DNA from 4 places in the Streptomyces coeruleofuscus genome. Region 1 is predicted to be linked to each of the others. Evidence: riboswitches for the same ligand, from Rfam matches in the RefSeq annotation. Region 1 holds a riboswitch; each other region holds the start of a gene.
The links. A riboswitch is a leader RNA that binds a small molecule or an ion and turns the genes downstream of it on or off. The one in region 1 is predicted to bind cyclic di-AMP.
Positions count from the first base shown of each region.

Region 2: linked by a shared signal. The riboswitch ahead of ABFX81_RS23625 (transglycosylase family protein) and the one ahead of ABFX81_RS11255 (peptidoglycan DD-metalloendopeptidase family protein) in region 1 are both predicted to bind cyclic di-AMP.
Region 3: linked by a shared signal. The riboswitch ahead of ABFX81_RS38180 (LysM peptidoglycan-binding domain-containing protein) and the one ahead of ABFX81_RS11255 (peptidoglycan DD-metalloendopeptidase family protein) in region 1 are both predicted to bind cyclic di-AMP.
Region 4: linked by a shared signal. The riboswitch ahead of ABFX81_RS16190 (NlpC/P60 family protein) and the one ahead of ABFX81_RS11255 (peptidoglycan DD-metalloendopeptidase family protein) in region 1 are both predicted to bind cyclic di-AMP.

Region 1 covers NZ_BAAASE010000002.1:885,047-892,288, reverse strand. Annotated here, with positions in the region: gene ABFX81_RS11265 (PrsW family intramembrane metalloprotease) at 1-126, shown strand, start outside; gene ABFX81_RS11260 (aldo/keto reductase) at 151-1,095, opposite strand; gene ABFX81_RS11255 (peptidoglycan DD-metalloendopeptidase family protein) at 1,202-2,233, opposite strand; cyclic di-AMP (ydaO/yuaA leader) riboswitch at 2,245-2,401, opposite strand; tRNA gene ABFX81_RS11250 (tRNA-Met) at 2,691-2,764, opposite strand; gene ABFX81_RS11245 (dihydrofolate reductase family protein) at 2,877-4,070, opposite strand; gene ABFX81_RS11240 (MarR family transcriptional regulator) at 4,160-4,675, shown strand; gene ABFX81_RS11235 (GTP cyclohydrolase II) at 4,827-5,468, shown strand; gene ABFX81_RS11230 (MarR family transcriptional regulator) at 5,568-6,146, shown strand; gene ABFX81_RS11225 (SpoIIE family protein phosphatase) at 6,166-7,239, opposite strand; gene ABFX81_RS11220 (ATP-binding protein) at 7,239-7,242, opposite strand, start outside.
Region 2 covers NZ_BAAASE010000006.1:35,187-42,428, forward strand. Annotated here, with positions in the region: gene ABFX81_RS23615 (septum formation initiator family protein) at 1-295, opposite strand, end outside; gene eno (phosphopyruvate hydratase) at 400-1,680, opposite strand; gene ABFX81_RS23625 (transglycosylase family protein) at 1,946-2,626, opposite strand; cyclic di-AMP (ydaO/yuaA leader) riboswitch at 2,631-2,809, opposite strand; gene ABFX81_RS23630 (transglycosylase family protein) at 3,038-3,997, opposite strand; gene ABFX81_RS23635 (cytochrome P450) at 4,145-5,410, opposite strand; gene ABFX81_RS23640 (hypothetical protein) at 5,502-5,885, shown strand; gene ABFX81_RS23645 (nucleoside triphosphate pyrophosphohydrolase) at 5,902-6,930, opposite strand; gene ABFX81_RS23650 (SurA N-terminal domain-containing protein) at 7,060-7,242, opposite strand, start outside.
Region 3 covers NZ_BAAASE010000015.1:13,516-20,757, forward strand. Annotated here, with positions in the region: gene ABFX81_RS38170 (outer membrane lipoprotein carrier protein LolA) at 1-822, opposite strand, end outside; gene ABFX81_RS38175 (polyprenyl synthetase family protein) at 1,054-2,064, opposite strand; cyclic di-AMP (ydaO/yuaA leader) riboswitch at 2,595-2,768, shown strand; gene ABFX81_RS38180 (LysM peptidoglycan-binding domain-containing protein) at 2,772-3,539, shown strand; gene ABFX81_RS38185 (Cof-type HAD-IIB family hydrolase) at 3,503-4,360, opposite strand; gene ABFX81_RS38190 (GNAT family N-acetyltransferase) at 4,552-5,616, shown strand; gene ABFX81_RS38195 (glycosyltransferase family 2 protein) at 5,635-6,972, shown strand; gene ABFX81_RS38200 (polysaccharide deacetylase family protein) at 7,113-7,242, shown strand, end outside.
Region 4 covers NZ_BAAASE010000004.1:164,259-171,500, forward strand. Annotated here, with positions in the region: gene ABFX81_RS16170 (LuxR C-terminal-related transcriptional regulator) at 1-661, shown strand, start outside; gene ABFX81_RS16175 (NlpC/P60 family protein) at 733-1,800, opposite strand; gene ABFX81_RS16180 (hypothetical protein) at 2,224-2,577, shown strand; gene ABFX81_RS16185 (SLAC1 family transporter) at 2,555-3,568, opposite strand; gene ABFX81_RS16190 (NlpC/P60 family protein) at 3,679-4,863, opposite strand; cyclic di-AMP (ydaO/yuaA leader) riboswitch at 4,872-5,048, opposite strand; gene pcrA (DNA helicase PcrA) at 5,338-7,242, shown strand, end outside.

The DNA.
Region 1 (7,242 bases):
GTACCGGTGACGGCCCCGCCGTGGCCGGTGTACGGGGCGTACGGGTACGGCTGTCCGACGACTCCGGCAACGGCGCCGACGACGTCGGCAACCCCGTACCCGGCGTACAACCCGTACCGGTCGTAGCCCCATGCCCGGGCGGGGAACCGCTCAGGCCGAAGCCTCCGTGAGCCGCCCGAGCTCCGCCTCCGTCAGCGTCAGCTCCCCGACCCCGGTCAACGCGGGCAGCTGCTCCACCGTCCGCGCGGAAGCGATCGGCGCCACCACCGTCGGCTGGGCCGCGAGCCAGGCGAGGGCGACCGTGGCGACGGGGACGTCGTGGGCCGCGGCGATCTCGTCGAGGGCGTCGAGGACCCGGCGGCCCCGCTCGGTCTCCAGGTGCTTGGCGGCACCGCCCGCCCGCGCGCTGTCGACGCTCGTACCGGGCCGGTACTTGCCGGTCAGGAAGCCCGACGCGAGCGCGTAGTACGGGACGGCCGCCAGGCCGGTCCGCGCGGCGAGGTCCTGGAGCTCGCCCTCGTAGGTGTCGCGGGAGACCAGGTTGTAGTGGGGCTGGAGGGCCACGTAGCGGGCGAGCCCCTCGCGGTCGGAGAACTCCAGGGAGGCCCGCAGCCGCTCCGCGGAGATGTTGGAGGCGGCGATATGCCGCACCTTCCCGGCCGTCACGAGTTCGTCGAGCGCGCCGATGATCTCCTCGACCGGCACGTCGGGCTTGTCGTAGTGGGTGTAGTAGAGGTCGATGTAGTCGGTGCCGAGGCGCCGCAGGGAGGCGTCGGCGGCGGCCTTGATGTTGGCGGCGGACAGGCCCTGGAACTCGGGGTGCTGGCTGACCTTCGTGGCGACGACGACGTCCGCGCGGTTGCCGCGCGACGTCAGCCACTTGCCGAGGACGGTCTCGGACTCGCCGCCCTGGTTGCCGTCCACCCACGCCGAGTAGACGTCGGCGGAGTCGACGAAGTTGCCGCCGGCGGCGGTGTACGCGTCGAGGACGGCGAACGACTGTGCCTCGTCCGCGGTCCAGCCGAAGACGTTGCCGCCGAGGGCGAGCGGGAAGACCTCGAGGTCGGAGGAGCCCAGCTTGCGAAGAGAAGTCATGCTCCGTGTCAACGGCCGTGCGGGGGAGCCTCATTCCGGAGCGGACGCAAAACTCCCGTGAACGCCCCCGCACGAAACCCCCGCACGAGACCGGAAACGCCGTCGCTCAGACGCTCAGGCCCTTGCCCCGCAGCCACGCCAGCGGGTCGACCCCGTTGGTGGACCCACCGGTGTGGACTTCCATGTGCAGGTGCGCCCCGGTGACGTTGCCGGTCGCGCCCACGCGGCCGATGACGTCACCCGTGCTGACCTTCTGGCCGACGCTGACGCCGATGGACGACTGGTGCGCGTACCAGATCTCCGTGCCGTCATCGAGGGTGAGGACCGTCTTGTAGCCGTACGACCCGTTCCAGCCCGCCTCGGTGATGGTGCCGCTGTGCACCGCCTTGATCGGCGTGCCCGTGGGGGCGGCGAAGTCGAGACCGGTGTGGTAGCCGGAGGACCAGTAGGCGCCGGCCTGACCGAAGGTCGAGGTGATGGTGTACGCGGAGGTCGGCAGCGTGTACTGCTTGGCGAGGGCGGCGAGCCGCTCGGCCTCGGCCTTCTTCCGGGCCTCCTCCTCCGCCTTCCGCTTGGCTTCGGCGGCCTTGGCCTTGGCTTCCTGCTCCGCCTTGGCGGCGGCTTCCGCTGCCGCCTTCTGGGCGGCGTCCGCGGCGTCCTGCGCGGCCTTGGTCTCGATCTGCTCCTGCTGGTGCTCGACCTGCGCCATGATCCGGGCGCGCAGGGCCTCACCGGCGCCGGAGGTGCCCTGCTCGGTGTCGGCGGCCGCGGTGCCGAGGTCGCTGAGCGGGGTGGCCGAGGCTTCGGGGGTGTCGTCGTCCGAAATGAGGGAACCCACCGAGGGAAGGTCCGGAACGGAGATCGACACCGGCGGCTTGCCGGTCTGGGCGCTGGCCATGCCGCCCGCGCCCACGGCGGCTATGACGCCGACGCCCAGGACGGTGGAGCTGCGGGCGAGGCCTCCGCCGCGCTGCTTGGTGACGCGATGCCGGCCACGGACGGGACGGATGGACTCCGCGGTGGGGTTCCATTCCTGGAACGGGCCCTCTTCGGTGCGGTGACCGCCGTAGCCGAAGGTTTCGGTGTCGCGCTGGTTGTGCGCGGACGGGGCCGCGGGGGCAGGCCGGTTGGACGCCACGTGGGCGTACTCCTTTCCTTCCTTCTCGCCTACCGGGTTAGCTGACGGGTTCGGAGCAGGAAGGTCTCCTACGCGCGTATAACTGCCGTGCTTCCACGGCGGCTTACGCCCGATTCACCCCAAGTAGTGGTTCCCCGGTTCCCTTTCGGGATTCGGCGCGTGCGCACGGAGCCGCCTTCTGTGACGGCTGGGACGACCGCGCTGCGTTATCGAACGTTAATGGAGGCGCGGTGGGGATTCCAGCGATTCCGCTTGATCATTAACCTTTTTCGCGCGGACCAACCTGCCATGACCGGCTTAAATCGGACGAGTTGACCGCTTCGTAAGTGACTCACGGGTTTTGACGGTGTGTCAGTTGTGATGCGGAGTGGTGAGATTCGCTCACCGACAGTAATGAAGAACCCATGGAAACAACCGAGGGCCGGAACCCTTTCGGATTCCGGCCCTCGGCCTTCAGTAGCGGGGACAGGATTTGAACCTGCGACCTCTGGGTTATGAGCCCAGCGAGCTACCGAGCTGCTCCACCCCGCGTCGTTGTGACTCCAGTGTACGCCATCCGCGGGACCCCTCGCGCACACCCGGTGCTCAGCGGCCCGGGTTGCCCGCGTGGGTGGGCCGCAGTTCCTGTTGGGCCAGCCCGCGGTCAGTGCGGCAGGTGGCGGTTGGGGGCCTTGGCCCGCTCCTCGTGTTCCGGGAGGACGACGACCTCCACTCCTCCGGCCTCCAGGACGCCGCTGCCGTCGGCCGCCGCCACGAAGGTGTCCGGCTCGCGCCAGGCCGTGACCACGCGCCGTACGCCCGCGTCGAGGATCAGCCGGGCGCAGGGCGCGGGGCGGGAGGCCCGGCGGGCGCAGGGCTCCAGGCTGCTGTAGACGGTCGCGCCGGCGAGCCTGGGGTCGGCCGGGTCGGTCTTCGCCAGGGCCGCCTCCTCGGCGTGCACGACCGGGTCGCCGCCCTCCCGGGAGTGGCCGCGGGCCAGCTCCGTGCCGTCGGCCGCGACCACCACCGCGCCGACGCTGAACGCCGTGTCCGACGGAGGACACTGGGCCGCCAGTTCGCAGGCGAGGGCCAGCCAGTGGTGGTCGGCGGCGACGGGGAGCGGGCCGGCGCCGGGAGCGGTCGGCTCGTAGCGCATGAGGACCACGTCCTCGATCCGCCGGGTCTCCAGCAGCCGGAGCCGGCCGGACTGATAGCCGCCGGGCCCGAAGAGGCGGGGCGCCTCGGAGTCGCCGACGAAGAGCGGGGCGAGGACGAGCTGGAGTTCGTCGGCCAGGCCCTGGGTGAGGAGCTGGGTGTGGATCAGGCCGCCGCCCTCGACCATGAGCCGCCGTACGCCCCGGACGTCGTGCAGGTGGGTGAGGAGCCGTCGCCAGTCGAGGTCGGCGCCGAGCGGGACGACGTCGGTGGCACCTGTGGCTGTGGCCCCTGTGGCATGTGTGGCATGTGGGGCATTGGTGGCTGCTTCGGTGGCGAGGCCGAGGGCACGGGCGCGTTCGGCGCCCTCGTCGGTGGTGTAGAGGACCTTCTCGCCGCCGGTGTGCCAGAACTGTGCCGCCGGGTCGAGGTCACCGGAGCCGCTGACCGTGACCTTGAGGGGGTACTCCGGCAGGCCGGCTGCCGTGCGGGCGGCGCGCCGCTCGGGTGAGTTGACCAGCAGGCGCGGGTTGTCGGCGCGGACGGTGCCGGCGCCGATCAGGATCGCGTCGACGGAGGCCCGGACCTCGTCGACCCGGTCGAAGTCGGCCGGGCTGGACAGGAGCAGGCGTTCGGGGCCGGTGTCGTCCAGGTAGCCGTCGAGGGAGACGGCGGCGGACAGCAGGACGTACGGGTGGGGCATCGACGCTCCCGGCTCGTGGAAACTCGTGGCGGACGGCGGACGGCGGACTCGGGCTTGGTTCAAGTTTGAAACAAACCTACACTGGGTGCATGACGACTCGCTGGCTCACCCCCGAGGAGCAACGCGCCTGGCGCGCGTACATCGCCGCATCGCTGCTCCTGGAGGACGCGATCGACCGGCAGCTCCAGCAGGACGCCGGCATGCCTCACCTGTACTACTCCATCCTGTCCGTCCTGTCGGAGTCCCCGGAGCGGCGGTTGCGCATGACCGATCTCGCCGAGCGGCTGAAGATCACGCGCAGCCGGCTGACGTACGCGGTGACACGGCTGGAGAAGGACGGCATGGTGCGGCGCGAGGCCTGCCGGTACGACAAGCGGGGCAGCATCGCGGCCCTGACCGACGACGGGTTCGCCGTACTGGACCGGGCGGCGCCCGGGCACGTCGAGACCGTGCGGAGCTTCCTGTTCGACCGGCTCAGCGACGAGCAGGTGGGGCAACTGGAGGAGATCTCCACGGCGATCGCGCAGGGGCTCCAGGAGGACGGGACACGGCCGGCGTCGGACGACGTGCCGTGGCGACGGAGGTCCTCCACGGCCTGTTCGTGAGGCACATCACAACGCGCTTCATCTCACCGCTCCTCATTGCTTCAAATTTAAAGCAAGGGTAGGGTTCCGGACGTGGATCTGCTTCAAATCTGAAGCAGCCTGCAAGCCGACGGCTGTGCAGCCGAACAGGAACGGAACCCGGAGGCCCCGCATGCCCGACACCCCCGCTGTCCTCGCCACCCCGCGCTCCCGCGTCCGCGTCCCGCTGCGCTTCCACGACGGCTACGAGGTCGACGCCGAGGTCGTCACCTTCCACGGCCTGGCCGACGGCCAGGAGCACGTGGCCGTCGTCCTGGGGGAGCCCGGCCCGGTTCCGCTGGTGCGGCTGCACTCCGAGTGCCTGACCGGGGACGTGTTCGGCTCCGCCCGCTGCGACTGCGGTCCGCAGCTGCGCGAGGCCGTCGAGCGCATAGCCGAGCGCGGGGGCGTGCTCCTCTACCTCCGCCAGGAGGGCCGGGGCATCGGCCTCTACAACAAGCTCGACGCGTACGCCCTCCAGGACGAGGGCCTCGACACGTACGAGGCGAACGCGGCCCTGGGGCTGCCGGAGGACGCCCGCGACTACACGGCGGCGGCCCAGATGCTCCGGGCCCTGGGCATCGGCGAGCTGGACCTGCTCTCCAACAACCCCGACAAGGCCGCCCAGCTGCGCGGCCTGGGCGTGGACGTCCGCGACCGCGTCCCCACGGGCGTCTTCACCACCGCGCACAACGTCCGCTACCTGCGCGCGAAGGTCCTCCAGACCCAGCACACCCTGCCGCTCGCCGCGCTGACGGGGCTCAGCGCGGGCTGAGCTTCCCGGTCCGGCCGGGTGACAAAACGAGGCGGCTTGCCCCTCGGCTCATCGGGTACAGCCTTTGAATGAGGGCGACCTCCGCAGTACCCGGAGCTTATGGAAAGTGACCGTTTCGTGACCGATCTCGGCGGCCCCGGCGACCACCGGGCGAGGAGACCGGGCGATGGCCCGGAGGTCGTCGCGGCACAGATAGCCGACGCCGTGGAGAGCCTGACGGCCCTGTGGTCGGTCGCCGCCCAGGAGGCGTCCCTGCGGCTGTCCCTGCACCAGCTGCGGGCGCTGCGCATCCTGGAGGCGGCGCCCGGCCTGAACCTGACGGCCCTGGCGGACCAGCTCGACATCGGCCTTCCCACCGCCAGCCGCCTCTGCGACCGCCTGGCCGCGGCCGGCCTCCTGGAACGCGCGCAGCACCCGGACACCCGCCGCGAGGTACAGCTGTGGCTCACCACGCACGGGCGGCACGTCCTGGGCGACGTCGCAGGTCGCAGGGCACAGGCCCTGGCCAGGACCCTGGCGGCGATGGAACCGGGGGAACGGGTGGCGTTGAGCAGGGGGTTGCGGGGGTTTCTCGCCGCGCGGGACGCGGACATCCCACGTGCGGACGGGACCGACCGGGCTGACGGGACCGACGGGACCGACCCGACTCACGGGACCGACCCGACTGGCGGACCGTAGCGGCGGCAGGTCCGGTCGGTCATCCCTCCGAGCCGTGACGGCTCTCCCCACCGGCGCCGCCACCCCCCAGCACCGCCACACACGTGTCGTCCCGCACCGGACGAGCCGCGCTGCCCGCGTCCCGGAGGACCACCGCGGCCACCACCGCCGGGTCGCAGCCCAGGAGCACGGCGTCGTCGGGTGGTGTCCAGCGGCCGGGCAGGCCGTCGCTGTGCAGGACGAGCAGGCTGTCGTCCCGCCACGGCTGCTGCTGCACGGACACGGACGCCGGGGCCTGCGCGCCCACGATGCCGGGCTGGGACAGCATGGCCTTCCAGGTGCCGTCGCTCCGCAGGCGGGCGCCGACGTTGCCGATCCCCGCGAAGTACAACCGGCCGGAAGAGATGTCCAGTTGGGCCACGGCGACCGCCGCGCCCCGGGTGCGGCGCAGGGCCCGGCCCAGATGCCGCAGTATCTCGGCGGGCGGCCGGTCGGCCACGCCGGGCAGCGCGTCCACGGCGGTGCCGGACGCCTCGGCGGCCTTGGGTCCGTGCCCGAGCCCGTCGGCGAGCAGCAGGGTCAGCCGGTCGCCGGAACGCACCCGGCTCCAGGCGTCGCCGGAGTACTCGGCCCGGCCGAGAGGGACGTTGACGCCACCGGCGCGCAGACCGGGCGGGGGCGTCCGATGCCGGCCGGCGGGCGGCTCGTGGTCGATGCGGGCCACGGCCACCGTGCCCCGGCCGGAGGCGCTGTGCAGGTCGAAGTCGTTCGCTATGCGCCGGCACGTGCCGAGGCCGGCGCCCAGGGAGGCGGCGGTGGTGTAGCCGTCGCGCATCGCCGCCGCGACGTCCGGGATGCCCGGGCCGTGGTCGAGCGCGACGAGCTGCACGGACAAGCGCCCGTCGGCGGCGGGTGCGCGCTCGACGAGGTTGATGACGACGTACCCGCCGTCCGCGTGCCGCACCAGGTTGGTCGCCAGCTCCGTCGCCACGAGCGCCGCGGTCGCGGTGCGGTGCGGGCCGAGCCCGGCACACTCGCTGGCCGCCTCGGCCGCCACCCGGACGTCCCGCACCCGGGTCGAGTCGTCCACCGGCACGTCCCACACCCTGCTCATCAC
Region 2 (7,242 bases), on a different contig from region 1:
CGTCCTGCCAGCGCGCCTTCAGGTCGCGCAGCCGTTCGACGCGCTGCCGGGCCTGCTGCTGTTCGCGCTGGAGGTCGTCGATCTCGGCGCGCTGCGAGACGTACTCCCGCATCGGGTAGGCCAGGGCCACGATCAGCGAGCACATCACCAGGGCGAGCAGCGCGGCCCGGCCGGTCAGCCGGGAGCGGCGCGCCTGGCGCTTGGTCTGGGAGCGGTAGACCCGGGCCGCGGTCTGCTCGCCGAGCAGCCGGATCCTGGTCGCGGTGGAGAACCGGTCCCGGTCCTTCACGGCCATGTCTGTCCGCCTCCCGCTCCACCGTCATACGCGCGTACGTCCCCGGACACGGTACGGGACCGAGTACGGGGACGTACGTACGACGCTGCTACTTACGGGCCAGGTCAGCCCTTGAAGCGCGGGAAGGCCGAGCGGCCGGCGTACACCGCCGCGTCGTCGAGGATCTCCTCGATGCGCAGGAGCTGGTTGTACTTGGCGACGCGCTCGGAGCGGGCCGGGGCGCCGGTCTTGATCTGGCCGCAGTTGGTGGCGACGGCCAGGTCGGCGATGGTGACGTCCTCGGTCTCGCCGGAGCGGTGGGACATCATGCACTTGAAGCCGCTGCGCTGGGCCAGCTCGACGGCGTCCAGGGTCTCGGTGAGCGAACCGATCTGGTTGACCTTGACCAGGAGCGCGTTGGCCGCGCCCTCCTCGATGCCGCGGGCCAGGCGCTCGGGGTTGGTGACGAACAGGTCGTCGCCGACGAGCTGGACCTTGTCACCGAGCTTGTCGGTGATGGTCTTCCAGCCCTCCCAGTCGTCCTCGAACAGCGGGTCCTCGATGGAGACGAGCGGGTACGCGTCGACGAGCTCCGCGTAGTACTCGGTCATCTCGGCCGCCGAGCGCTCCTTGCCCTCGAAGGTGTAGACGCCGTCCTTGTAGAACTCGGACGCGGCCACGTCGAGGGCCAGGGCGATCTGCTCGCCGGGGGTGTAGCCGGCCTCGTTGATCGCCTCGAGGATGAGGTCGAGGGCCTCGCGGTTGGAGCCGAGGTTCGGGGCGAAGCCGCCCTCGTCGCCGAGGCCGGTGGCCAGGCCCTTCGACTTCAGGACCTTCTTCAGCGTGTGGTAGACCTCGGCGCCCCAGCGCAGGGCCTCGGAGAAGGACTCCGCGCCGATCGGAGCGATCATGAACTCCTGGATGTCCACGTTGGAGTCGGCGTGCGAGCCGCCGTTCAGGATGTTCATCATCGGCACGGGCAGCAGGTGCGCGTTCGGGCCGCCCAGGTAGCGGAACAGCGGAAGGTCGCTGGCCTCGGAGGCGGCGTGGGCGACGGCGAGGGAGACGCCGAGGATGGCGTTGGCGCCGAGGGAGCCCTTGTTGTCGGTGGCGTCCAGGTCGAACATGGCCTGGTCGATCAGGCGCTGCTCGGTGGCGTCGTAGCCGACCAGCTCCGGGCCGATCTGCTCGATGACCGCGAGGACGGCCTTCTCCACACCCTTGCCGAGGTAGCGGTTCGAGTCGCCGTCGCGCAGCTCGATGGCCTCGAAGGCGCCCGTGGAGGCGCCGGACGGGACGGCGGCACGACCGGTGCTGCCGTCGTCGAGGCCGACCTCGACCTCGACCGTGGGGTTGCCTCGGGAGTCCAGGATTTCCCGGGCTACGACGACGTCGATGGACGGCACGAGCATCTCCTTCTTGATGTGACGCGGGTACGCGGGCCGCTCGGGCCCTGCGCGGTGCGGGCCGTGGTGGCTCGCGACATGAGCCTAACCGGCTCCGAGCGATCGGCCACCGGGTCGCCCACCCCATGGACAGAACCGAGAGTAAATTGTTTCCGAACGGAACAAAGCCGGATCGCAAAGACCGGCAGAAAAAACCCCGCCCCGGTGCGTACGGGGGAAGACGCACCGGAGCGGGGAGCCCGTGGGGACGGGGGCGGGCCGCTGCTTACTTCAGGTGCAGCTGCTGGCCCGGGTAGATGAGGTTGGCGTCCTGGACGATGTCCTTGTTCAGCTCGAACAGCTTCTCCCAGCCGCCCTCGACCTTGCGCTCGGTCGCGATGGAGCTGAGGGTGTCGCCCTTGACCACCTTGTACTCGCCGTCGCCCTTCTTGACCTTCTTGCCGGTCGGGGTGGTGACGGTCTTCTGGGTCTTCTGGGTCTGGGCCGGGCGCTCGTCGGAGCGGGAGGCCGGCTGCTGCTCGGTCTGGCGGGTCTCGGTGGAGCCGCTGCTCTGCTCGGCGCCGCCGCTGTAGCCGGCGCTCGACAGGCCCTTGCCGCAGACCGGCCAGGCGCCCTTGCCCTGGCCCGCGAGGACCTTCTCGGCGATCTCGATCTGCTGCTCCTTGGTCGCCTGGTCGGCGGTGGAGGCGTACTTGGTGCCGCCGTAGCCGGACCAGGTGGAGGCGGAGAACTGCAGACCGCCGTAGTAGCCGTTGCCGGTGTTGATGGACCAGTTGCCGCCGGACTCGCACTGGGCGACGGCGTCCCACTCGGAGGCGGTGGCGGCGGAGGCGTTGCCGGCCGCCATCAGCGGGGCGGCGACGGCGGCACCGGTGACACCGGCGATGGCGATGACCCGAGAGGCCTTGGACGGACGGCGGTGCGTGCCCTTGCCGGAAAACAGCATGGAGAGATCCCCTCACCGACGCCTGCGAGGTGAGCTGTCGGGTTCGGGCCGGTTGAGTTGCCCGGCCGCGTCCCTCCCGGGACGCGGCTTCACCCCAAGCCGGACCTGCCGTCGAGTTGCCTCAACCGCCGGGCCCGGCACTTACCTTGGGTCCCCCGCTCCTGCCTACGGCGCTTGACGCGACGACTGTTCCCGTGCGGCCGCTGGCAGGATTCGGCGTTGCGGCAGCCGGAGCTCGTGGTGACGAGCGGTCATGACCGTAGACATGCGAGTCGCGGAATTTCAAAGACGATCAGGGCTTCTGAGATCTATCTCTCACCGGGCTTATACGGGACATTCGGTGCGAACCGCAGCGTGAACTCGCACGGTTTAGGGGTGACTTCCGCCGCCGTTTCCGTACTGCCCCACCAGCTACTCGTCGTCCGCTTCGACCCGTACCGCCAGCTTCTGACCGGGGCGGATGAGGTTCGGGTCGACGCCGACGGCCGCCTCGTTGCCGACGTAGAGCGCGTGCCATCCGCCGCTGAGGTCAAGGGAGTCGGCGATGGACCAGAGGCTGTCGCCGGGACGGACGACGTAGGAGCCGTCCGTCGCCTCGCGCGAGGCTTCGTCGCCGCGCGAGGCGTGCCGGCCCGCGGCCCCGGACGGACGGCCGTCCTCGGCCGCGGTGTCCTCGTCGGCACTGGGGCCGCGATGACGGCCGGAGCCGGTGTCGGTGAGGCCCGAAGAGTCGTCGTTCTGCGGCGATTTGTCAGACTTGTCACTCTCGGGTTCGGCCGAGGGAGAGCTGTCGGACTCCTGGTCCTGTGACTGGTCCTGCGTCGAGGAATCGGCGGAATCAGACGACTTGTCGGACTTGGCGGTTTCGTCCTCCGAGGTCGACGGCGCGTCAGGCGACGGCGACGCGGACGGAGAGGACGAAGGAGACGACTCGGAGGAGTCGAGCAGCCCGGGCGAGTCCGTTGCGGCGGACGAGCCGGACGTGTCCGAGTCCTTGTCCTGCTGGAGACCCGAGAGCAGCCCGCAGGTGCGCCACGCGCCGACCCCCTGGTCGGCGAGGATTCTCTCGGCCACGGCTATCTGCTGGGAACGGCTGGCCAGGTCGGCACTCGGGGCGTAGTCGAGGCCGCCGTGGTTCTCCCAGTCCTCCTGGGACAACTGGAGGCCGCCGAAGTATCCGTTGCCGGTGTTCTGGCTCCAGGCGCCGCCGGTCTCGCAGTCCGCGACCCGGTCCCAGGTCGTGCCGTCGGCCGCGCTGGCGCCGGAGGCTCCGAGGAGCGGGATCGCGATGGCGGAGCCGGTCACTCCTGCCGCGACGAGGAGAGCCGGAGCCTGGCGGGGGCGACGGTGCCGACCGTTCCCGGAGAGCATACGGAGACCTTTCGCGAGACAGCAGTGACCGGCGCGGCGCAGGGTCCCCCGGGCCGCGCTGATGATGGGTGAACGTATCGGCAGACGATCACTTGTCACAAGTTCATGCCGCGCAGATCACGTGAAGATCACATTCCTGACGGCGTGTCACCTTGGGGTCGGCGTGAACTCCACCGGCAGGGTGCGCAGCCCGCGCATGATGAGGCCGCCGCGCCATCTCAGCTCGGCCGGGTCCGCGGCGAGCCGCAGGTCCGGGAGGCGGGTGAGGAGCGCGGCGAGGGCGGCCTGGCCCTCCAGGCGGGCGAGCGGGGCGCCGAGACAGTAGTGGATGCCGTGGCCGTAACCGAGGTGCTGGTTGTCGCGGCGGGCGAGGTCGAGCACGTCCGGATCGTCGAACCGCTCCGGGTCCCGGTCCGCGGCGGCCAGGACGACGAGGACCGGGTCTCCGGGCGCGATCCGCTGCCCGCCGATGGTGAGCGGCTGCGTGGCGAACCGCCAGGTGGCGAGTTCGACGGGCCCGTCGTAGCGCAGGAGCTCCTCGACGCCGGTCTCCAGGAGGCCGGTCTCCCCGGCGGCGAGGGACGCCTGGAGTCGCGCGCGCTGCTCGGGGTGGGTGAGCAGGGCGTAGGTGCCGTTGCCGATCAGGTTCACGGTCGTCTCGAAGCCGGCGAACAGCAGGATGAAGGCCATGGCCGCGGCCTCGTTCTCGGTGAGGTGCTCACCGTGGTCGGAGGCGCGGATGAGCCCGGAGATGAGGTCCTCTCCGGGGGCGGGCTCGGTGGGCAGCGCCTCCCGCTTGCGGTGGATGAGGTCGGCGAGGTAGCCGCGCATCTTCTTCACGGACCGCGCCACGCCGCCCCTGGGCCCGCCCTGGTGACGGATCATCATCCCCGCCCAGTCGCGGAAGTCGTCCTGGTCCTCGCGGGGGACGCCGAGCAGGTCGCAGATGGCGTAGATGGGGAGCGGGAACGCGAACTCGTGGATGAGGTCGGCGGACCCCTTCTCCGCGAACCCGTCGATGAGCCCGTCCGTGAGCTCCTGCACCCGCGGCGCGAACTCAGCGACCCGTCGGGGCGTGAACGCCTTGGACACGAGCCGCCGCAGCCGGGTGTGGTCCGGCGGGTCGATGTTGAGCAGATGCGTCATCAGCTCGGCCTTGCGCTCGCCGGGGATGCCGGTCTTGCCCTTGGCGTGCGCGGGTTCGGCGTGATGCGCGGGGTTCTTGGAGAGCCGGTGGTCGGCGAGCGTCTGCTTGGCATCGGCGTACCGCGTGACCAGCCAGGCCTCCACGCCGCTGGGCAGTTCGGTGCGGTGCACGGGGGCGTGCTCGCGGAGCCAGGCGTAGGCGGGATAGGGGTCGGTGGCGAACTCCCACGAAAACAGTTCGGGCACCCCGGGCACTTCACGTCGCATGCCACGACCCTACGCAGCGCCCGGGGCACCGCCGGCCGCCACTGTCAGAGGTCATCGCTGCTCTCACCGCGTCGGGATCGAGGAGGACCAGGTGCTCGAAGGCGTGTTGATCGCGGAGAGCCTGCGGGTGGGGGCCGAGTTGGCCGGTGTCCCGCTGCGCGTCACGAAGATCGCCAGGGTGGAAGTGGAGGGCGCGGCGGCCGGGCAGCCGCAGCGGTGGACGCTCCTGGACTTCACCGGGGAGGAGGCCGACGCGGAACCGCCGGCCGAGCGGCCGGCCGCTTGCCTGGACCCGACCGGGAGCTGGTACGTCAACTACAACACCACCCCCGAGGCGTTCGTGGTCTTCCTCAGCGCGGTCTTCCGCTATCCGCGCGGCCAGGATCCACACGGGCGCGCGGAGGGCCGTCGGCGGGCACAGGGCCACGCCCGTTCCCTCGGGATCCCGGAAGCGCAGCTGGACTGGCGGGACTGACCCGCCGGGCACCGCGTCACGGCCGTCGCTCTCGGCCCTCGGCCTCCCTGATCGCGTCCCGGTACGCGCGGGCCGCCGCTCTCAGGGCCGCCTCCGGGTCGACGCCCTCCGACTCCGCGCGGACCGCCAGGGCCAGCAGCTCGTAGCCGATGCCCTCGACGGGCGGGAGCGGTATGTCCAGGTGCGCCGTGCGGGCCCGGGACGCCAGCTTGGCGGCGAGGGCCAGGCCGGGCTGGCCGAGGGGGATGCCCTCGGTGATCGAGGCGCGCTGCTTCTCGACCGCCTTGGTGCGCAGCCAGTGTGCCTTGACCTCCTCCGGCGTGGTGGCCGTCTCGTCGCCGAAGACGTGCGGGTGGCGGTGGATCAGCTTGTCGACGATGCCGGCGGCGACGTCATCGACGGAGAAGGGACTCTCCAGGTCGTCCTCGGCGATCCGGGCGTGGAAGACGACCTGGAGGAGGACGTCACCGAGCTCCTCGCGCAGTTCGTCACGGTCGCCCTCCTCGATCGCCTCGACGAGTTCGTACGCCTCTTCGATGCCGTATTTGGCCAGGCCCTTGTGGGTCTGCTGGGACGACCACGGGCACTCGGCGCGGATGCGGTCCATGACCTGGACGAGATCGAGCAGGCGGGCGCCCGGCAGGTCGTAGGAGGCGGGGAGCAGCTCCAGCTCGGGCATGGCGACGCGGCCGGTGCCGGCGAGGCGGGCCAGGCCGTCCGTCAGGGCCGGCTCGCCCTCGCCCGTCGCCACGACGACCACCGTGCGGCCGCCGGCGCAGGCGTCGACCAGCTCCTGGGCCGTCGGGGACGCCTCGTCGACGGCTGTCCCCGCCTCGCGCAGATACGGCAGCTGCGGGTGCGCGCCGTCCGCGCACAGCACCTGGTCGGCCGCGTGCAGTGCCTGCCAGGCGGGCCAGGACAGCAGGCCGGGGGCGACGCGGTGGCTGGTGGTGAGCAGGACGATGCGGCCGGGGACGGCGGTGCCGGCCGTGCCGGGGGCGGCCTGCTCGGGTCGCGGGGTGGCTTCGGGGCTGTTGGCGTTCACGATTCGAAGCTATCCCACGCCGCCGACAGCCCCCGAAGTTATCCACAGGCCCCGGTTTCCACAGGCCCCGGTTTCCGCAGGCCCCGGTTTCCAGGCCCCGTGCCCGGGGTGCCTCCGCGTGCTCCGCTGCTACATGCTCTGCTGCGCCTGGGCCGCCGACACGTCCCGCACCCACGGCGTCTTCGCGTCGGCCCGGCTGCTCTTCTGGACGTCCCAGGTGCCGTAGCGCGGGTTGAGGTCGACGTTCAGGTCCTTGGAGGCCTCGGACAGGGCCTTCCAGAACTCGGGACGGTTGGTGTCGGTGCCGAGCTT
Region 3 (7,242 bases), on a different contig from region 1:
GGCCGGCTTGGCGAAGCTGACCTGGGTGAAGCCCGCGTCGACGACGGCGGCGCCGCCGCTCGCCGGTGTCAGCGTGAACTTCAGCGGCATGCCGGTCTCGGCGTCCACGGCCACGCTGACCGCGCCGACCGTCGAGCCGGACTGCTTCGGCTTGACGACCAGCTTGTAGGCGTCCCGGCCGGCGACCTGGGCGGTGCCGTCCACGCTCACGGATGTCGTGTCGTCGACGGCCTTCAGGGCCTCCTCGGCGAAGTCCTTCGGCGTGGCCGGCGGCTGCTCCTTCTCGTGCTCCGGGCTCTCGGAGGCGGTGCCGTGGTAGACCTCGTTCGACTTGCTGTCGTAGCCCCAGACGTCCTTGCCGTTGTGGACGAGGCTGTACTCGGCGGCGTTCTCCAGCAGGGACAGCTTCTGCTTGTCCGGGCCGTCGGCCGCGATGCGCAGGGTGTGCGTGCCGGAGGCCAGTTCCGTGAGCTTGGCCGTCGGGTCGGCGGAGGAGCCGCCCTCGCCCTGGCCCGCGGCGCCGGACATCAGGCTGCTCTCCAGGCCGCCGAGGTCCGGCAGGCCGAGGTCCGTGCTGATCTTCACCGTGCCGGACAGCTGCTGGACGTCCGACTTGGCGATCTTCTCGATGAGCTGCTGGGCGGTGATCTTCGGGAGGTCGGGGTCACCGGAGTCGGCGAGTGCGGGGACCAGCCCGATCGTCGCGGCCGCCACCCCCATCACCGTGACCGGGACGACGTACCGCGCGGCTTTGCGCCGCCCGGAGCGCCGCTCGTCGGCCTCCCCGCCGGTCGTGCTGTCGTCGGATGCGTACGGTGCCATGTGTGCCCTACCTCCGTGATCGGCGGCGGCTGTCCGTGTCGTCCACGCACTCGTCCCTGAGCCGCCATTCTCACCCGAACTGGTGAGGAGTGGTGTTTTCCGTGGTGTCCATCTGACCAAATCGGCCAGGGAGATACGTCAGACCCCGGGCTCAACTCCACGTACTGCTGCGGTATGACACGACAGGGCTGCTTCTCCCCCGACCCGTAGGGGTCGTGCAGGGAAGAAGGGCTAGCCGGCCCGGTGCACCACCGCGTCGGACAGCTCCACCAGCGCCGTCTTCGCGGTGCACTCGGGCAGCGGCGCCAGCGCCGAGCGGGCGTCCTGCGCGTAGCGGATCGTGTCCTGGCGGGCCTGTTCCAGCGCCGGGTGGGCGCGCAGCAGGCGCAGGGCCTCGGCGTGCCGGTCGTCGTCGGTGAGGTCGGAGTCCAGCAGCTCGCACAGGGCGACGTCGTCCGCGAGTCCGAGCCGGGCGGCGCGCTCGCGCAGCCGCAGCACCGGCAGCGTGGGGATGCCCTCGCGCAGGTCGGTGCCGGGGGTCTTGCCGGACTCGTGGGAGTCGGAGGCGATGTCCAGGACGTCGTCCGCGAGCTGGAAGGCGACACCGAGCCGCTCGCCGTACTGGGTGAGCACGTCCACGACCGTCTCGTCGGCGCCGGACATCATCGCGCCGAACCGGCACGACACCGCCACCAGGGAACCGGTCTTGCCGCCCAGCACGTCCAGGTAGTGCTCGACGGGGTCGCGGCCGTCCTGAGGGCCGGCCGTCTCCAGGATCTGCCCGGTCACCAGCCGCTCGAACGCCTCGGCCTGTACCCGCACCGCCTCCGGGCCGAGGTCGGCCAGGATGTGCGAGGCGCGGGCGAAGAGGAAGTCGCCGGTGAGGACCGCGACGGAGTTGCCCCAGCGGGCGTTCGCGCTCGCCACCCCGCGGCGCACGGCGGCCTCGTCCATCACGTCGTCGTGGTACAGCGTGGCAAGGTGGGTCAGCTCCACGACGACGGCCGACGGCACGATCCCGGGCGCGTACCGGTCGCCGAACTGGGCGGAGAGCATCACGAGCAGCGGACGGAACCGCTTGCCGCCGGCCCGGACCAGGTGCTGGGCGGCCTCCGTGATGAAGGGCACCTCACTCTTGGTGGCCTCGAGCAAGCCTTCCTCGACAGCCGCCATCCCGGCCTGGACATCGGCTTCCAGAGCCTGGTCCCGCACGCTCAGCCCGAACGGCCCGACGTCGGTCACGAGGGGTCTCCTGTCTGCTGGTGTCTGCCGGTGTGTCTGCTGGTGTGTGCCGGTGATTACGCGGTTTGTCGATAGGTCGCTGCCATCACTCGAGTCAGCGTATCCGGTCACGTTTCGATCACCGCCAGCACCCATGGTTACAGGCCGGGCGGTATCCGATCACGACCGCAATATTTTCGATCAGCTCATAAGAGCAGACATTTATCGACTTACCAGGAAGTACTGGGCTATGTGCGATTTGCCGTATTGAGTAAGCAAATTCCTCTTGGCGTGCATTGCCCCATGGACTTGTGATCAGTGAGTTGAATCACGTTATCCCCTGTGACGCCCCACTCCGGCACCAACCCGTACCTCCTTCCGCCGAACGTCAGTTGAGCCTTGGCTCCCGCAAAGGATCAAGCGGCTCATATCCCCCTGACCAAGGTCGACCGGCGCGACGTGTGACTCAGGTGCTTGTTCCCGACATGTGCTCTCGCATACGTTCCGGGCCTGTCCGGCGGACGCCGAATCCTGCCACCGCCCGGACTCCCCACACGAACCCACTCACTCACGCATGGCAGGAGCGGGGGACCCAGGTAAGTCGCCGGTCCGCACAGCGGAACGGCTCGGGGTGAAGCCGCCCACGGCATACAGCACCGTGGGCGGCCGGGCACCTCCCGGCCCGAACCCGACAGCTCACCTCGCAGGCGTCGGAGAGGAATATCGCCATGCCCCGAGGCAAGCACCGTCGCCCCAGAAACAACCAGCTCACCCGCCGTGCCGTGGCCGTCGGCACCGGCGGAGCGGCACTCACGCTCCCGCTGCTCGGCGCGACGCAGGCCAGCGCCGCCCAGCCGAGCCAGAGCGCACCCGCCGCCGCACAGTCCGTGCCGCAGGCGGCCCAGCCCGCCAAGTCCCTCACCTACACCGTGGCCAAGGGCGACTCGCTCTACCGCATCGCGGACAAGTACGACGTGTCGGGCGGCTGGAAGCAGCTCTACAAGGACAACCGCTCCACCGTCGGCGACGACCCGAAGCTGATCCACCCGGGTCTGAAGCTGAAGGTGAAGACGGCCGAGGCGGGCGCCGCGAAGAAGTCGGCGACCAAGTCCTCCGCCCCCGCCAAGCCCGCCGGTGGCGTCGCGAAGGCCACCCAGGCCTCCGCGAAGACCTACGCCGACAACCTGGACGGCTGGATCCGCGAGGCGCTGGACATCATGGCGCAGAAGGGGATCCCGGGTTCGTACGACGGCATCTACCGCAACGTCATGCGCGAGTCGTCGGGCAACCCCCAGGCCATCAACAACTGGGACTCGAACGCCGCCAAGGGCACCCCGTCCAAGGGTCTGCTCCAGACCATCGACCCGACCTTCCAGGCCTACCACGTGGACGGCACGTCGTGGGACCCGTACGACCCGGTCGCCAACATCACCGCGGCCTGCAACTACGCGGCCGCCCGCTACGGCTCGATCGACAACGTCAACGGCCCGTACTGAGCCGTCCGAGCCGTCCCGCCCAGCAGTCGTTCGAGGACGACGGCGATGCCGTCGTCCTCGTTCGACAGGGTGACCTCGTCGGCCACGGCCTTGAGTTCGGGATGGGCGTTGGCCATCGCCACCCCGTGAGCGGCCCAGTCGAACATCGGGATGTCGTTGGGCATGTCGCCGAAGGCGACGGTGTCCGCCGGCCGCAGCCCCAGGTGCTCGGCCGCCAGCGCCAGACCCGTCGCCTTGGTGACGCCGCACGGCTGGAGCTCGACCGTGCCGGGCCCCGACATCGTCACCGTCGCGAGTGAACCGACCACCGAGCGGGCCGTCGCCGCCAACTCGTCGTCCGTCAGGTACGGGTGGCGCAGCAGCACCTTGCTGATGGGCTCGCCCCACAGCTCGTCGCGCCGGTCGACCCGTACCGCGGGCAGGGTCGGGTGCGGCATGAGATAGCCCGGCTCGATGAGCGTGAGCCCGTCGACCCCGTCCTGGTCGACCGCGGCGTACACCTGCCCCACCTCGGCCTCGATCTTGCCGAGGGCGGTCTCGGCCAGTTCCCGGTCCAGCGTGATGGACCACAGCAGCCGGTCCGCGCCGGCGTCGTACACCTGCGCGCCCTGCCCGCACACCGCGAGCCCCGTACAGCCGAGGTCGTCCAGGAGCGGCCGTACTCTCGGCGCCGGCCGGCCCGTCACCACGAGGTGCTGGGCACCGGCGTCCGCCACCCGCGCGAGCGCGGCGAGGGACCGGTCGGACAGGGTGTCGTCGCCGCGCAGCAGCGTCCCGTCCAGGTCGGTGGCGATGAGTGAATATGCGATGGGTGCGGCCATGATCAGAGAATACGGACAGCGCGCCCCTTCGTTTCATCGCGCGTCGGACGCCGATTGCCCGGTTGAAGGCCTCTGCACCAGTTGCAACAACATGGTCCGCTACCTACCGTCAGGGCCGTCTCGGGCGGTACCTTCCAAGTGTCCAGGGGGGACTTGATCGGGGGGTCAGGTTGAGCAGTGGGCGCATACGTGTGGCTCGGCCCGGAGAGCTCGGCGAGGGGGAGAGGGAGCGCTGGCGCGCGCTGCGCGCTGCGTCGGAAGCGCCGCGCAACCCCTTCATGGAACCGGAGTTCAGCGATGCCGTCGGTCTGGTGAGGCCGCGGGCGCGGGTCGCGGTGGTGTACGAGGGGCTGGAGCCGGTCGGCTTCCTGCCCCATGAGCGGGGCCCGTTGGGGCAGGGCCGGGCGATCGGACTCGGCGTCTCGGACGCGCAGGGCGCGATCCTGCGGCCCGGCCTGGACCTGGACACGGGTGAACTGCTGCGGGCCTGCGCGCTGTCGAGCTTCGCCTTCGACAACCTGGAGGCCGAGCAGCGGCTGTTCGTCCGGTACGCGGCCGAGGAGCACGCCACCTACGTCATCGACGTGGAGAAGGGCTACGAGACGTACGAGTCGGTGCTGCGCGCCCAGTCGCCGAAGTTCCTGAAGACGACTTTGGCCAAGGAGCGCAGGCTGGGCCGGCAGGTCGGCGACCTGCGGTTCGTCTTCGACGAGCGCGACCCGGCCGGGCTGCGCACCCTCATGGAGTGGAAGTCGGCGCAGTACCGCAGGACGGGCCGCCGGGACCGGTTCGCCCGGGAGTGGATCACCCGGCTCGTGGGGCGGCTGGCCCGGACCCGGGCGCCGGAGTGCAGCGGCACGCTGTCCGTGCTGTACGCCGGGGACCGGCCGCTGGCCGCGCACTTCGGGCTGCGCTCGGCCTCGGTCCTGGCCTGCTGGTTCCCGGCCTACGACCCGGAGTTCGCGAAGTACTCGCCGGGTCTGGTGCTGCACCTGCGCATGGCCGAGGCGGCGGCCGCCGAGGGCATCGGCATGCTCGATCTGGGGCGGGGTGCGGCCGAGTACAAGGACGCGCTGAAGACGGGCGAACTGCCCGTGTACGAGGGCGCGGTGACGCGTCCGGGGGCGGGCGCGGCGCTGCACTGGCTGAGCCGCGAGCCGGCGCGCCGCGTGCACAGTTTCGTCCGCGGCAGGCCACAGCTCGCGTCGCTGGCCGCGCGGACCCTGAAGGGCGTGGCTCGGCTGCGCCGTACCTGACGACGAGGGGGTGGGCGCATGGCGCGTTCGGCACGTGCGCAGGAGGAGATACGGCGGTTCCTGGACATCGGGGCGGTGCAGGTCGCCGAGCTGGACCTCGACGGCGACGAGGCGGTGCTCAGACCGGGCCCGGGGAGTCCACCGGTGACGCACGGCGAGGTGTTCGTGCTGGTCAGGCGAGGTGGGCGGCCCGTGGGGACGCTGCTCGCGCGAGTACCGGAGGGGGCGGACGCGAAGTCCGTGCTCACGGCGCGGGCGCGGGCGGAGTGTGCGCCGGCGCCCGCGCCCGCTCGTGGACCCGGGGCAGCCGGCGACCCCGGGGAAGCCGGCGAGTCCGGGGCAGCCGGCGAGTCCGGGGAGCCGCCGTACGCGAGTGTCGTCATCGCGACCCGGGAACGGGCCGGGCAGCTGGCCCGGGCGCTGGACTCGCTGCTGGCGCAGGACCATCCGCGGTTCGAGATCGTGGTCGTGGACAACGCTCCCGTGACGAGCGAGACGCGGGAGCTGGTCGAGCGGAAGTACGCCGAGCGCGTGCGGTACGTCCGCGAGCCGGTGCCCGGCCTCGCGGTCGCGCACAACACGGGGCTCGCGGCCGTGCGGGGCGAGGTGGTCGCCTTCACGGACGACGACGTCGTCGCCGATCCGCGCTGGCTGACCGAGCTGACCGCGCCCTTCGCCGCCGACCCCGGACTGGGGTGCAGCACCGGGCTCATCCTGCCCGCGCGGCTGACCACCCCGGCCCAGGTACTGCTGGAGAGCCACGGCGGCTTCGCGAAAGGCTTCACTCCAAGGACGTACGACCCGGCGCGTCCCCCGGGCGACGAGCCGCTGTTCCCGTTCACGGCGGGGCGGTTCGGCTCGGGCGCCAACATGGCCTTCCGGACGGCCGCCCTGCGGTCCGTCGGCGGTTTCGACCCGGCCACCGGTGCCGGCACGGCCGCCCGGGGCGGCGACGACCTCTACGGCTTCGTCCGCGTCCTCGCCCAGGGCCACCGGCTGCGCTACACCCCGTACGCACTGGTGTGGCACCACCACCGGGAGACCTGGCGGGACCTGGAGACCCAGGCGTACGGCTACGGCGCCGGACTCACCGCCTATCTCACCGCGGTGCTCGTGAACCGCCCGGCGCTGCTGCCGGCGTTCCTCGCGCGGCTGCCCCGGGGCCTCGCCCACGCCCGCACGCTGACCGCCGTACGCGAGACGGAGGGCGGCGGGGCGCCGGGCGACCACGACGTGCGGACGCACCCGTGGCCGCGGCGGCTGTCGCGGTTGCAGCGCAGGGGGATGGTGTACGGGCCTGTCGGCTATCTGCGCGCGCGGCGGGCGCTGCGCGCGCGTGTTGAGGGGGCGAGATGAGGGCGTCTGCACGCACGCGTGGTGAGAGGCGAGGGGACGGCAGAGGCCGGGCGGAGCGGGGTGCGCAGGACGGTGAGGGGCCGATATCGCCACCGGGTGCGGCCGGCTCCCCGGCCATCCCGGTCTTCCTGTACCACTCCGTGACGGACGACCCGCCCGACTGGATCGCCGAGTTCACGGTCACGCCGAAGCAGTTCGCCGCACATCTCGACGCCGTGGTCCGCAGCGGCCGTACGCCCGTCACGATCAGCGCGATCGCCGACCACCTGG
Region 4 (7,242 bases), on a different contig from region 1:
GCGTCGTGTGCGCGTGGTCCTCGTGGACGACCACCGCATGTTCCGCACGGGGGTCCAGGCCGAGATCGGCCAGACCGAACAGACCGGTGTCGAGGTCGTCGGCGAGGCCGCGGACGTCGACCAGGCGGTCACGGTCATCACCGCGACCCGGCCCGAGGTGGTCCTCCTCGACGTGCACCTGCCCGGTGGCGGCGGTGTCGAAGTGCTGCGCCGCTGCGCCCCGTTGATGGCCGACGCCGAGCAGCCCGTCCGTTTCCTGGCGCTGTCCGTGTCGGACGCCGCCGAGGACGTGATCGGCGTGATCCGGGGCGGGGCCCGCGGGTACGTCACCAAGACGATCACCGGCACGGACCTCGTCGACTCCATCTTCCGTGTCCAGGAGGGCGACGCGGTCTTCTCCCCGCGGCTGGCCGGGTTCGTCCTCGACGCCTTCGCCTCCACGGACGCGCCGCCGGTCGACGAGGACCTGGACCGCCTCACCCAGCGCGAGCGCGAGGTGCTGCGGCTCATCGCCCGGGGATACGCGTACAAGGAGATCGCCAAGCAGCTGTTCATCTCCGTGAAGACGGTCGAGTCGCACGTCTCGGCGGTCCTCCGCAAGCTCCAGCTCTCCAACCGGCACGAGCTGACGCGGTGGGCGACTGCTCGCCGGCTGGTGTGACGCGGGAGCCCCGGGCCGCCTGACGGCGGTGGGAGAGGCCGGATCGGCGACGGTGGCGCCGCCACGCCCGGTCACACCACCCGGGTGGCGCCCGTGAACGGCATCTCGTCGAGCGGGGCGACCCGGACCGGCGCGGAGGGGCTCGGGGCGTGGATCATCCGGCCGTCGCCCACGTAGATGCCGACATGACTGATGCCGGCGTAGAAGAACACGAGGTCCCCGGGGAGCAGTTCGGAGCGGGAGACGCGGCGGCCCGCGTCGATCTGGGAGTACGTCGTGCGGGGCAGGGAGACGCCCGCGGACCGGTACGCGGCCTGGACGAGGCCCGAGCAGTCGAAGGCGTTCGGGCCGGTCGCGCCCCAGACATAGGGGCTGCCGAGCTTCTGGTAGGCGTAGGACACGGCGGCGACCGCGCGGGCGTTGGGTGCCTCGGCGTTGACGGACCCGGGAGCGGTCAGGCCGTCACGGGCACCCGTCGAGGAGCGTGAGGCGCGGTCCGCGCCCCCCGGGTCGCTGATGCGGGCACGTTCCTGCGCGCTGAGCCGGGACAGCAGCCGGCGCGCGGAGCCCAGCTTGCCGGTGATCGTCTTCTTGTGCCGTCTCAGCTCCGTCTGCCGTGATTTCAGGGAGGTCAGCTCGATGTGGGCGGCTCCGCGCAGCTGCTCGATCTCCCGGAGCTGCCGGCGTACGCGCGCGACGTCGGCCTGCTGCCGGTTGCCGGCCCGCTCGACGAACTCGGCGTTCTGGAGGTACCGGTCGGGGTCGTCGGACAGGACGAGCTGGACCGCGGGGTCGAGGCCGCCCCCGCGGTACTGGGCGGCGGCGACCGAACCCAGTGCCTCGCGGGCGGCGTTGAACCGTTCCTCCTTGCGTGCCGCCTGGTCCTGGAGGTCCTTCAGCCGCTGTCCGGCCGCCTCTGCCTTCTCCTTCGCGCCGTTGTACTTCTCGGTGGCGACCTCCGCCTCCTGGTACAGCTCGTCCACCTTGGCCTTGACCTGGCCGGGGGTGAGCTCGGGTTCGGCGTGTCCGGTGCCGTCGAAGCCCGTCGCGGTCGCCGCGCCCGCCAGGGCGATCGTGGCGGCCGTACGGGCCTTGTTGCCGCTCGCGGAGCGCTGGCGGGGCTTGCGGTGCGCTGCCACCTGGGGGCCACGTCCTTTCCTGCGACCGCCGGCGGGTGCGTACGGCCGCCAGGGGGAGCGGACGGGCGGCCTGCGCGTCCGGCGACGGCCCGCACAGGGGGAGCGGACCGCCGCCGGGCCTTCTCGGCGGTGGTGTCCGACTGCCGCCCCTGGCCCGGGCGGCGGTGGGGAGCCGGGCACCTGGGGGAGGACGCTAAACCTCGTCGCGGCGGCCCGGTGGCGGGTGCGCGGAAGTGTCCCGAGAGGACCGGCGGTGACCGTATGCGACCGTGAGCTGGTCTCGCCGTCGTCGCCTTAACTCAGCGTGATGACCGATGCGCCGAATCATGGGCGCGGGACGGCGGACGGGTGCTATGGGCGCATATATGCATCCGACGGGCCGGTGTCGGGCGGCTGTGGAGCCCCTGATTAGGCTCCGGCCTCATGGACGTACTCATCCACCTCTTCGTCGGCCTCCACATCATCGGCATCGCAGCCCTCCTGGGCGGTTTCCTCACCCAGATGAAGGCGATGGGCGCGGGCACCGCCCGCTACACCCCGGCGATGCTGCACGGCGCGCTGACGATGCTGGTCACCGGTGTGATCCTGGTCGGCCTCAACCAGGCCGACGACCAGACCGTGAACAACATCAAGATCGGCGTGAAGCTGGCCCTGCTGATCGTGATCCTCGGCCTGGTCTACGTGAAACGGGACGACGAGAAGGTGGACAAGAGCCTTTTCGGCCTGGTCGGGGCGCTGACCACGGCGAACGTTTTCATCGCCGTGCTCTGGACCTGACCCGGCCGGGCAGGACGTAGGTCCGGGCCGAGGCGACCGCCCAGGCGGTGACCGCGAGCCACGCGGCCACCGCGACCCACAGCAAGACCTCCCCGAGGCCGTCGAGCCAGGAGACGTCGAGGGCGGCGGCGACGGCCAGTGCCGCCGCCGCCGTCTTGGCCCAGGCGAACACGGTCGCCCAGCGGCGGATGTCGTGACGGGGGCGGGGCCGTAGGAACTCGGCGGCGAGCAGGACGGCGCAGCCGGCCAGTGCGAGCACGAGCAGCACGACCGTCACATGGCGCAGGACGCCGCGGTCGTCGTCGTTCCACAGGTACAGGCGTGCGCTGTCGGAGCTGATCAGCCGCGCCCCGGCCAGCGCCGAGATGGCGAGCGCCCCGCCCGCGAGCCAGTGGTCGCCGCGCCCTTCGGCCACCTGCCGCACATCGAAACGGGCCAGGGCGAGGACGTACAGCACGAGCCCCAGCCAGAAGAGCACCAGCGCGGCGTGCGCGAGCCAGGCCGCCGACTCGGCAGCGGCGAGCGTGGCGCCGAGCACGGCGAGTCCCTGCGTGGCCATGCAGCGCGCGAACACCGTGCCGGGCCGGCGCCGCTCCCCGTCCTGCGCGGGGAGGGCCAGCGGCACGGGCCAGAGCAGCACGGCCAGCACCAGCAGTGCCGCCGCCAGGGACTGCGAGCCGGCCGCCGAGAAGCCGGTGCCCAGGACGGCCGTCGCCGCCACGGTGGTGAGGGCGGCCGTCGCCACGGTGTCCAGGAGGCCCGGCAGGGCCGCGTACGCCCGCCGTCTCGTGCCGGCGAGCAGCAGCCGCAGGGTGAAGTCCGCGGCGAGCATCAGCCAGGCCGCGCAGGCCAGGCCGAGGACGATGCGGGAGAGGACGCCGTACCCCGCCAGATCCAGACCGACCGCAAGGGTGCCGGTCGCCAGCACGGCGGCACTCGCGGACGGCGCTCGCTGCGCCCACCAGGCGGTGGAGGGGGAGGGGCCGGGCATGGAGCCGATGCTAGGAGGCGCCGCGTCCGTTCCAGGCGGGGCACGCGCGCGTGCGCTGCCAAAAGCGTGAGTGCCCTCACGCGCGCGTGCCCGCGGTGACGTGCGGGCCCTCAGGCCGGCCGCACCACGCTGTGGATCGACGACTCGCCGTCGTAGTAGATCGATTCCTCGCGCACATAGGTGCCGGGCTTCGGGGCGTGGATCATCATGCCGTTGCCGATGTAGATGCCGACGTGTGAGAGGTCGTCGTAGAAGAAGACCAGGTCACCGGGCTGCGCATTGGTCAGGGAAACGGTCGTGCCGGCGTTGACCTGGTCCCACGTCGTGCGCGGCAGGGTGACACCGGCGGCCTTCCACGCGGCCTGGGTGAGGCCGGAGCAGTCGTAGGAGCCGGGGCCGACGGCGCCCCAGACGTACGGCTTGCCGATCTGGGCGCGGGCGAAGGCGAGGGCCTTCTCGGCCTTGGTGGCGTACGAGGAGTCGGCCGGGGCCGTCGAGGAGGACGAGCCCGTCGAGGAGGACGCTCCCGACGACGAGGACGCTTCGCTCTCCTGCTGCTGGGCGGCCTCCTCCTGCGCCTGCTGCTGTGCGGCCTGCTGCCGGGCCAGCTCGGCGGCCTTGCGGGCGGCCTCCTGCTGCTTCTCCCTCTCGATCGCCGCGAGCCGCGCCTTCTCCTCGGCGGTCAGCTTCGACAGCAGTTCGCGCGCCTCGGCGAGCTTCCGCTGGACGGTCGCCTTGGCCGTCTTCAGGTCGCCCTGCGTCTCGTTGAGCGTCTCGAGGCTCTCGGTGGCCTCCTGACGCTTCTTCATCGTCTCGGACTGCTGGGTGACGTAGTCGTCGACCGCGATCTTCTGACGGCCGGTCATCCGGTCCATCAGCTGGGTCTGGTCGAAGTAGTCCTGCGGGGTGTCCGCGAGCAGGAACGTCGCCGTGTCCGGGGCGGAGGCACCGGTGCGGTACTGGGCGGCGGCGAACGAACCCAGTTTCTCCCGCGCCTCGTTGAGCTTCTGGGTGCGCTGCGCGACGCCGTCGAGGAGGGTGTCGACGCGCTTGCGCTGCTTCGCGGTCTTCTCCTTGGCCGCGTTGTACTTGTCGGTGGCCGACTCGGCCTGGCGGTAGAGGTCGTCGACCTTCTTCTCGACTTCCTCCAGGCTCGGCTTGTCGTCGGCCTCGGGGGCGGCGTTGGCCGACTGGGACAGCAGGGCCACGGACGTGAGGGCCGCCGTTGCGAGGGCGGGGGTCCGTATGCCTGCGACGCGCGTACCCGCGGGACGCGACTTGCGGTGCGACGCCAAGGGAGGCGACTCCTTCCATGCTCCGCCTACCGGGTTAGCTGTCGGGTTCGGGCGGGTACATCGGAAGGGTTGCCCTACGGCCGTCTCCGCGAAGGGCGGAGTGGGGCCGATTCACCCCAGAGTTCTCGGTTGGGTCCCCGGCTCCGGCTGCCGCTGCGGCACACCGGACTCGGCGGAGGCCGCGCGGCCCGGCGACGTTCGCCGGTGGGGGTCGTGCGGCCTGCCCGCACGGTAGCCAACTGGTGTGGCCCTTGTGAAGGTTGATGGGCGATATGCCCGATACATTTTCGTGACCTTAGCCGAGAGTGTCGCCGAGCGTCACCGGTGGAGGGGGGTTGGTCATGAGTTCGTCATAATTGTGACGGCGTAGCGGGCTGTGATCGTGCGTGGATGCAGGGTGACGAGGGGATCCTTTCGGCGATGTTCTCAGGGCGGCGGCGGGCTGTCAGTGGGGCGCCCTAGACTCGGAGAGCGATGAGCAGCCTCTTTGACGACAGCTTCCTGGCGGACCTCCAGGCCCAGCGGGGCCCCGCGGACGAGCCCCCGCCGCCACCCGAGGACGATCACGTACCGGAGCCGGTTCCGGACGATCTGTTCGGCGGGAAGTTCGACGTGCCCCCGGACCGTGACGCCTATTACCGCGACGGCGCCCCGCGCCCGGTGGTGGACACCGCCACCCTCCTGGAGGGGCTGAACGACAACCAGCGCGCCGCCGTCGTCCACTCCGGCTCCCCGCTGCTCATCGTGGCCGGCGCCGGCTCCGGCAAGACCCGCGTGCTGACGCACCGCATCGCCCACCTGCTCGCCGAGCGGGGTGTGCACCCGGGCCAGATCCTCGCGATCACCTTCACCAACAAGGCCGCGGGCGAGATGAAGGAACGCGTCGAGCAGCTCGTCGGCCCGCGGGCGAACGCGATGTGGGTGATGACCTTCCACAGCGCGTGCGTGCGCATCCTGCGGCGCGAGAGCAAGAAGCTCGGCTTCACGTCCTCCTTCTCGATCTACGACGCCGCCGACTCCAAGCGCCTGATGGCCCTGGTCTGCCGCGACCTGGACCTCGACCCCAAGCGCTTCCCGCCGAAGTCCTTCAGCGCCAAGGTCAGCAACCTGAAGAACGAGCTGATCGACGAGGAGGACTTCGCCGCCCAGGCCTCCGACGGCTTCGAGAAGACCCTCGCCCAGGCCTACGCGATGTACCAGTCGCGGCTGCGCGAGGCGAACGCCCTCGACTTCGACGACCTGATCATGACGACGGTCAACCTGCTCCGCGCCTTCCCGGACGTCGCCGAGCACTACCGCCGCCGCTTCCGCCATGTCCTGGTGGACGAGTACCAGGACACCAACCACGCCCAGTACGCCCTCGTCCGGGAGCTCGTCGGCACCTCCGAGCACCCCGTCGACGTACCGCCGGGCCCGGACGACGTCCCGCCCGCCGAGCTGTGCGTGGTGGGTGACGCCGACCAGTCGATCTACGCCTTCCGCGGTGCGACGATCCGCAACATCCTCCAGTTCGAGGAGGACTACCCGGACGCGACGACGATCCTGCTGGAGCAGAACTACCGCTCCACCCAGACGATCCTCAGCGCGGCCAACGCGGTCATCGAGCGCAACGAGTCCCGCCGCCCCAAGAACCTGTGGACCAACGCGGGCACGGGCGCGCAGATCACCGGCTACGTCGCCGACACCGAACACGACGAGGCGCAGTTCGTCGCCGACGAGATAGACCGCCTCACGGACGCCGGCGACGCCAAGGCAGGCGACGTCGCCGTCTTCTACCGCACCAACGCCCAGTCCCGGGTCTTCGAAGAGATCTTCATCCGCGTCGGCCTGCCCTACAAGGTCGTCGGCGGTGTCCGCTTCTACGAGCGCAAGGAAGTCCGGGACGTCCTGGCCTACCTGCGGGTGCTCGCCAACCCGGAGGACTCGGTGCCACTGCGCCGGATCCTCAACGTCCCCAAGCGGGGCATCGGCGACCGCGCCGAGGCGATGATCGACGCCCTGGCCCAGCGCGAGAAGATCAGCTTCCCGCAGGCGCTGAAGCGCGTCGACGAGGCGTACGGCATGGCCGCGCGCTCCACCAACGCCGTCAAGCGGTTCAACACGCTGATGGAGGACCTCCGTACGATCGTCGAGTCCGGCGCCGGACCGGCCACGGTGCTGGAGGCCGTCCTGGAACGCACCGGGTACCTCGCCGAGTTGCAGGCCTCCACCGACCCGCAGGACGAGACCCGGATCGAGAACCTCCAGGAACTCGCCGCCGTCGCCATGGAGTTCGAGCAGGAGCGCGGCGAGGGCGCGGAGACCTCAGGGGCTGCCGCCCCGGGTGGCACACTGTCCGACTTCCTCGAACAGGTCGCGCTGGTCGCCGACTCCGACCAG